Regions from separate parts of the Cytobacillus sp. genome, predicted to be linked through region 2. Evidence: riboswitches for the same ligand, from Rfam matches in the RefSeq annotation. Region 2 holds a riboswitch; the other holds the start of a gene.
The links. A riboswitch is a leader RNA that binds a small molecule or an ion and turns the genes downstream of it on or off. The one in region 2 is predicted to bind S-adenosylmethionine.
Positions count from the first base shown of each region.

Region 1 (3,412 bases), on a different contig from region 2:
CTTTTTTTTAAGCAGGTGAACAATTTGGTAAATTATCCGCAATCAGATCTTTTGAAAAGTCTGCCTAAACAGTTTTTTGCATCTCTGACAGCCAAAGTGGGGAAAAAACTCGAACAAGGTTTTGATGTCATCAATCTTGGACAGGGAAATCCTGATCTGCCTACCCCGGAGCATATTGTCAAGAGTCTTCAAAGTGCAGCCGAAAATCCGCAAAACCATAAATATTCTCCTTTCCAGGGGTTCCCTTATTTAAAAAAGGCCGCTGCATCCTTTTATAAAAGGGAATTCGATGTTGAATTGGATCCCGAAACCGAGATAGCCATCCTTTTTGGAGGTAAAGCTGGCCTTGTTGAAATCCCTCAATGCCTTTTAAACCCTGGGGACAGCGTATTGGTTCCGGACCCGGGATATCCTGATTATTGGTCAGGTGTAGCACTTGCTAAAGCAAACATGGTGACAATGCCTCTAAGAGAAGATAATAACTTCTTGCCCGTATACAGTGAATTGTCAGCAGATCAGCTTAATTCAGCTAAACTGATGTTCCTTAATTATCCAAATAACCCGACAGGAGCAGTGGCAAATAAGGATTTTTTTCAGGAAACAGTTAATTTGAGCCGAAGTCATGGTATTTGCATCGTCCATGATTTTGCATATGGCGGAATTGGTTTTGACGGCAACAAGCCTGAAAGTTTTCTTCAGGCAGAAGGGGCAAAGGAGGTCGGTATTGAAATTTATACCCTTTCAAAGACCTTTAATATGGCAGGCTGGAGAATAGGATTTGCAGCTGGAAATGCAAGTGTCATTAAAGCACTGAATCTAATGCAGGATCATCTATACGTCAGCTTGTTTGGTGCTGTTCAGGAAGCTGCAGCAGCCGCTCTGTCAGGACCCCAGGATTGTGTTAATGAGTTGAATTTTATCTACGAATCCAGACGGAATACCTTCATCTCTGGCCTCAGGGAAATTGGCTGGGATGTACAAGCTCCTAAAGGCTCCTTTTTTGCATGGCTCAAAGTCCCTGAGCAATTTACATCGGAAGAGTTTGCTGACTATCTCTTGGATAAAGCGCATATTGCGGTTGCACCTGGCATCGGATTTGGTGATTATGGAGAAGGGTATGTGAGAGCCGGATTGCTGACATCTGAGGATAGACTTAAAGAAGCAGTGGGGCGAATAAAAAAATTAAATTTGTTTTAAATTTTTTTCATAATTCAATTGACAAAAATATTAAGCACTGTCATAATTCTAATTAAATTTTAATTCGAAATTAACTGAATACTCGTTTCGTTTTCTTATCAAGAGCAGGCGGAGGGACTAGCCCTATGAAGCCCGGCAACCGACTTATACCTGAGCACGGTGCTAAATCTTGCAGCTTTTAGCTGAAAGATAAGAAGATGTTAGATTGCTATGCTAACCTCTTCTTATTTGAAGAGGTTTTTTATTGTTCCCATTCTTTGATTTTTGAAAGGAAGAATATACATGAGTGAAATTATTGCAACGTATCTGATTCATGATGAAAAACATAACCCGGAGAAAAAGGCCGAGGAGATCGCTTTAGGGTTAACGGTCGGGTCATGGACCCATTTGCCCGAGCTTGAAAAACAGCAGTTGGAAAAGCATAAAGGCAGGGTCGTTGCTGTTGAAGTCCTTATTAAAGATGAAGAAAGAAAGGAAACAGCTGCAGTCATTAAGATTGCCTATCCCACTGTTAATTTCAGTCCGGATTTACCGGCAATATTAACAACAGTCTTTGGAAAGCTGTCATTGGACGGAAAGATTAAATTGTTAGATTTACAGTTTTCCAATGAACTTAAAAGCTTTTTCCCTGGGCCTCGATTCGGGATTGACGGACTGAGGGAAAAAGTGAATGTATATGGCAGACCCCTTCTAATGAGCATCTTCAAAGGGGTGCTGGGCAAAGACATGGATTTTTTAACTTCGCAGCTTAGGGAACAGGCCCTTGGCGGCATCGACCTTGTAAAAGATGATGAAATTCTATTTGAAAACCGCCTTACACCTTTTGAAGCCAGGATAACCGAAGGCAAAGAAGTGCTAAGGCAGGTTTATGAGGAAACAGGGCACCGTACCCTATATGCTGTAAATTTAACAGGCAGGTCTTTTGAATTAAAAGAAAAGGCAAGGAAGGCATCCAGACTTGGTGCAGACCTTCTTCTGTTTAATGTATTTTCTTATGGGCTCGATGTTTTGCAGTCATTAAGAGAAGATGAAGAGATTGGGCTGCCTATCATGGCACATCCTGCAGTTAGTGGAGCACTTTCTGCTTCAAATGTTTATGGGATTTCCTATCCTTTGCTTTTAGGGAAACTTCTCAGGTATGCAGGTGCAGACTTGTCTCTATTCCCTTCCCCTTATGGATCGGTTGCCCTTGAAAAAACTCAGGCATTATCAATTGGGGATGCCCTGACTAAGAATGATTTCTGCAAAAGAACCTTTCCGGTTCCATCAGCCGGCATCCATCCGGGTCTTGTGCCTCTTCTTTTCGAAGACTTCGGAATAGACAGTGTAATCAATGCCGGAGGCGGCGTACATGGGCATCCGGATGGGGCAAGAGGAGGCGGTTTGGCATTCCGCCAGGCAATTGATTTAATATTAAAGGGGGCTTCTTTAACAGATGCTCCATCAAACTTCCCTGAATTAAAAAAAGCGATTGATCTGTGGGGGTACAAAGAGGTGGCTGTCAAGAATGGCTAAAATAGCGGTTTTTTGTGATTTTGATGGAACTATTACCGAAAATGATAACATCATTCATATCATGAAGCACTTTGCTCCTTCCAGGTGGGAAGGGATAAAAAATCAAGTTCTGGCACAGGAAATTTCCATTCAGGAAGGAGTAGGAAAGATGTTTTCCCTTCTCCCAAGCAGTCTGAAAGATGAGATCACCGATTTCATCTTGGAAAATGCGAGAGTAAGAGAGGGATTTCAGCCATTTATCGATTATCTGGCAAAGGAAAATATACCGCTTTATATAGTCAGCGGAGGAATAGATTTTTTTGTGGCTCCTGTATTGGATAAGTATGGACCCTTTGAAGAGGTGTTCTGCAATAGTTCTGATTTTAGCGGCGATACAATTAAAATCTTATGGCCGCATAGCTGTGATGAGAATTGCGATAATAATTGCGGCTGCTGCAAGCCTTCCATTATGAGAAAACTGGAGGGTGAGGAAACCTTTAAAGTGGTGATCGGGGATTCAGTAACTGATCTGGAGGCTGCAAAACAGGCAGACTTTGTCATAGCAAGAGACCTGCTCCTGGAGAAAAGCAAAGAGATGAACCTAAATCATTGTGCCTTTGAATCGTTCTATGATTGCATTGAGCTTTTAAAAAGATTAAATGAGGTGAGGGTATGAGCAGACTTGAGGAAAAATGGAATGAGCTTGCAGATATTAAGGACG
Region 1 is NZ_CAXQGS010000040.1:33,817-37,228, forward strand. It holds gene ACEQ1T_RS06270 (pyridoxal phosphate-dependent aminotransferase) at 25-1,197, shown strand; SAM riboswitch class I at 1,290-1,393, shown strand; gene ACEQ1T_RS06275 (2,3-diketo-5-methylthiopentyl-1-phosphate enolase) at 1,480-2,712, shown strand; gene ACEQ1T_RS06280 (2-hydroxy-3-keto-5-methylthiopentenyl-1-phosphate phosphatase) at 2,705-3,367, shown strand; gene ACEQ1T_RS06285 (methylthioribulose 1-phosphate dehydratase) at 3,364-3,412, shown strand, end outside.
Region 1: another riboswitch for S-adenosylmethionine. It lies ahead of ACEQ1T_RS06275 (2,3-diketo-5-methylthiopentyl-1-phosphate enolase); the one in region 2 lies ahead of ACEQ1T_RS23760 (methionine ABC transporter ATP-binding protein).

Region 2 (3,412 bases):
GAGTGCATGGGGGACTGAAGCCTGACCCTGTAACTGGTGCAAGGGCGTTACCGATTTACCAGAATAATGCTTACCAGTTCAAGAATACAGATCACGCTGCAGATCTCTTTGCCCTTAGAGAGCCAGGATATATATATAGCAGGATACATAACCCTACTGTAAGTGTATTTGAGGAAAGAGTGGCCTTGCTCGAGGGAGGAGTTGGTGCATTGGCTCTTGCAAGCGGACAGTCTGCCATTACTCTTGCCATATTAAACATAGCTGAAGCAGGCGATGAAATAGTTGCTGCGTCCAATTTATATGGCGGCACTTATAATTTGTTTGCAGTCACACTTCCCAAGTATGGGATTAAAGTGAAACTGGTCGATCCAAAAGATCCGGAAAATTTCCGTAACGCGATTTCGGATAAAACAAAGGCCATCTTTGCGGAAACGATTGGAAACCCCAGCTTAAAAATCCTGGATATTGAAAAGGTCGCAGCAATTGCACACGAGAATGGTGTGCCGCTGATTGTCGATAACACCTTTGCTACACCTTATCTTTGCAGGCCTATCGAACATGGTGCTGATATTGTTATACACTCTGCGACTAAATGGCTGCTCGGCAATGGAACAACAATGGGAGGAATTATTGTAGACGGCGGAAAATTTGACTGGAATTCCCCTAAGTTCCCGGGCTTTACAGAACCGGATCCGAGCTACCATGATATTGTCTATAGCGAAGCAATTGGCGAGGCGGCTTATATTATTAAAGCACGCGTTCAGCTGTTAAGAGACCTGGGGCCAGCGATGAGTGCGCAAAGTGCATTTCAATTTGCGTTGGGGCTTGAGACTTTGCATGTGAGAATGAAGGAGCACATTGCCAATACAAAAAAAGTAGTGGAATATCTGGAGGCGCATCCAGCCGTTAATTGGGTGCTTTATCCAGGGCTTGAAAGCCATCCGGACAAAGAGTTGGCAGATAAATATTTGCCTAAAGGAGCAGGCGCTGTGGCTGTGTTTGGTATATCAGGCGGAAGAGAAGCTGGAGCCAAGCTAATCAATAATCTGCAGCTCTGGGCACACGTAGCAAATGTAGGGGACGCAAAGAGTCTGATTATCCACCCTGCAAGTACCACTCACCAGCAGCTGGATAAAGAAGGTTTAAAAGCTGCCGGAGTGGCGGAAGATCTAATTCGGATTTCTATCGGGATCGAGAATGCGGAAGATTTGATTGAGGATCTGGAACAGGCGATTGAAGAAGCTTCAGGCATCACATCGCTTGCTGCAAAAGCATAAAGGAAAATTTACCATTCATTTTTTTCCGAAAGTTTAAAATTTCATCGTTGACACCTTTTTAGTGGCTATGATACGATAGCAAACGTAATTAAAAAACTGCTTAAATTACTTAAAGTATTAATTGAATATAGAACGTTACGCTCTTATCAAGAGAGGTGGAGGGAAGTGCCCTATGAAGCCCGGCAACCGTCAATTATTTGAAATGGTGCCAATTCACTCAAAGCATAGCTTTGACAGATGAGAGAAAGGACTTAATTTTTTAATGCCTTTCTGCTCATGTGCAGAAAGGCATTTTTGCTTTTAGCGCATGAACTCCATTAAGGAGTAAAAAATAGAGGAATATGAGCAGTCTATTAATTATAATCTGTATTTTTCGATTAAAGAGGTGACATTTCACGTTGATTTCTATAAAAGATGTACAGAAGATTTTTCCTTCAAAAAAGGGACAGGTAAAAGCAGTTGATGATGTAAACCTGGAGGTGAAAGAGGGAGAAATTTTCGGAGTTATCGGATATAGCGGTGCAGGTAAAAGTACCTTGATCCGCATGCTGAATGGGTTAGAGCTTCCTACCCAGGGCAGTGTAACAGTTGCAGGCAATGAAGTTTCAAAGATAAAGGGAAGCAAGCTAAGAAAAGCGCGTCAGGAAATCAGCATGATCTTCCAGCATTTCAACCTTTTATGGTCAAGAACGGTAAGGGAGAATATCGCATTTCCGCTTGAAATCGCTGGTGTTTCCCGGCAGGAAAGGCTGAAAAGGGTAGACGAGCTCATTAAACTCGTTGGTCTTGAAGGAAGAGAAGATGCTTATCCTTCCCAGCTTAGCGGCGGCCAAAAGCAAAGAGTTGGAATTGCGAGAGCCCTTGCCAACAATCCGAAAGTGCTGCTTTGTGATGAGGCGACATCTGCACTTGATCCGCAGACTACAGACTCCATTTTGGAGCTGCTTGTTGATATCAATGAGCGTCTGGGCTTAACAATTGTCCTAATTACACATGAAATGCACGTTATCCGTAAAATCTGCCATCAGGTTGCGGTTATGGAGGGAGGCCGAATTGTTGAAATCGGGCCAGTATTGGATGTGTTTAGGAATCCTAAAGTTGCGATTACAAAGCGTTTTGTACAGCAGGTAACAGAGCCTGAAGAAACTAAGGAAACGATTGATCACCTGGTCGATTTGTATCCAGAAGGAAAAGTAGTGCAATTAGGATTTGTCGGTGAATCAGCTGAACAGCCATTGATTACAAACCTGATCCGGAATTTCCAGGTAACCGTAAATATCCTTCAAGGAAAGATTTCACAAACACAGAATGGTTCTTACGGTACTTTATTCATCCATGTTGATGGAGAGGCAGAGGAAGTGGCAAAAGCCATCGAATTTATTCACTCTCAGCAGGTGGGCGTGGAGGTGATTTCCAATGCTTAACGAATGGTTTCCAAATGTACAATGGGATTCCATGTGGGAAGCTACAATGGAAACTCTATATATGACAGCCATTTCTGTTCTCGCAACCTTTATTTTGGGAGCAGTTCTGGGACTGCTGCTCTTTTTGACCTCGAAGGGAAATGTTTGGGAAAATGCAGCAATCAATAAAATTATTTCTGCTTTCGTAAATATATTCCGTTCGATTCCGTTTATTATTCTGATCGTGTTATTGATTCCATTTACAAAGTTTCTTCTTGGAACAATGATCGGGGAAGATGCAGCACTGCCTGCGTTAATTATTGGTGCTGCCCCGTTTTATGCCCGTATGGTTGAAATCGGCTTGAGGGAAATAGATAAAGGTGTAATTGAAGCGGCCAAGTCTATGGGCGCAAAAACAAGCACGATTATCTGGAAGGTTCTGCTTCCGGAATCAATGCCCGCTCTTGTTTCAGGAATTACTGTTACAGCCATCGCGCTGGTTGGCTACACAGCCATGGCCGGTGTTATCGGTGCTGGCGGACTTGGAAACCTTGCTTACCTGGAAGGATTCCAGAGGAGCCGCAGTGATGTGACGCTTATGGCGACTGTCATTATTCTAATCATCGTATTTATCATCCAGTTTATTGGAGATATCATAACAACAAAATTAGACAAACGTTAAGGAGAGATTAACATGAAAAAATGGTTATCACTTGCTCTTGCACTTGCAGT
Region 2 is NZ_CAXQGS010000135.1:3,236-6,647, forward strand. It holds gene ACEQ1T_RS23755 (O-acetylhomoserine aminocarboxypropyltransferase/cysteine synthase family protein) at 1-1,277, shown strand, start outside; SAM riboswitch class I at 1,418-1,521, shown strand; gene ACEQ1T_RS23760 (methionine ABC transporter ATP-binding protein) at 1,676-2,701, shown strand; gene ACEQ1T_RS23765 (methionine ABC transporter permease) at 2,694-3,362, shown strand; gene ACEQ1T_RS23770 (MetQ/NlpA family ABC transporter substrate-binding protein) at 3,375-3,412, shown strand, end outside.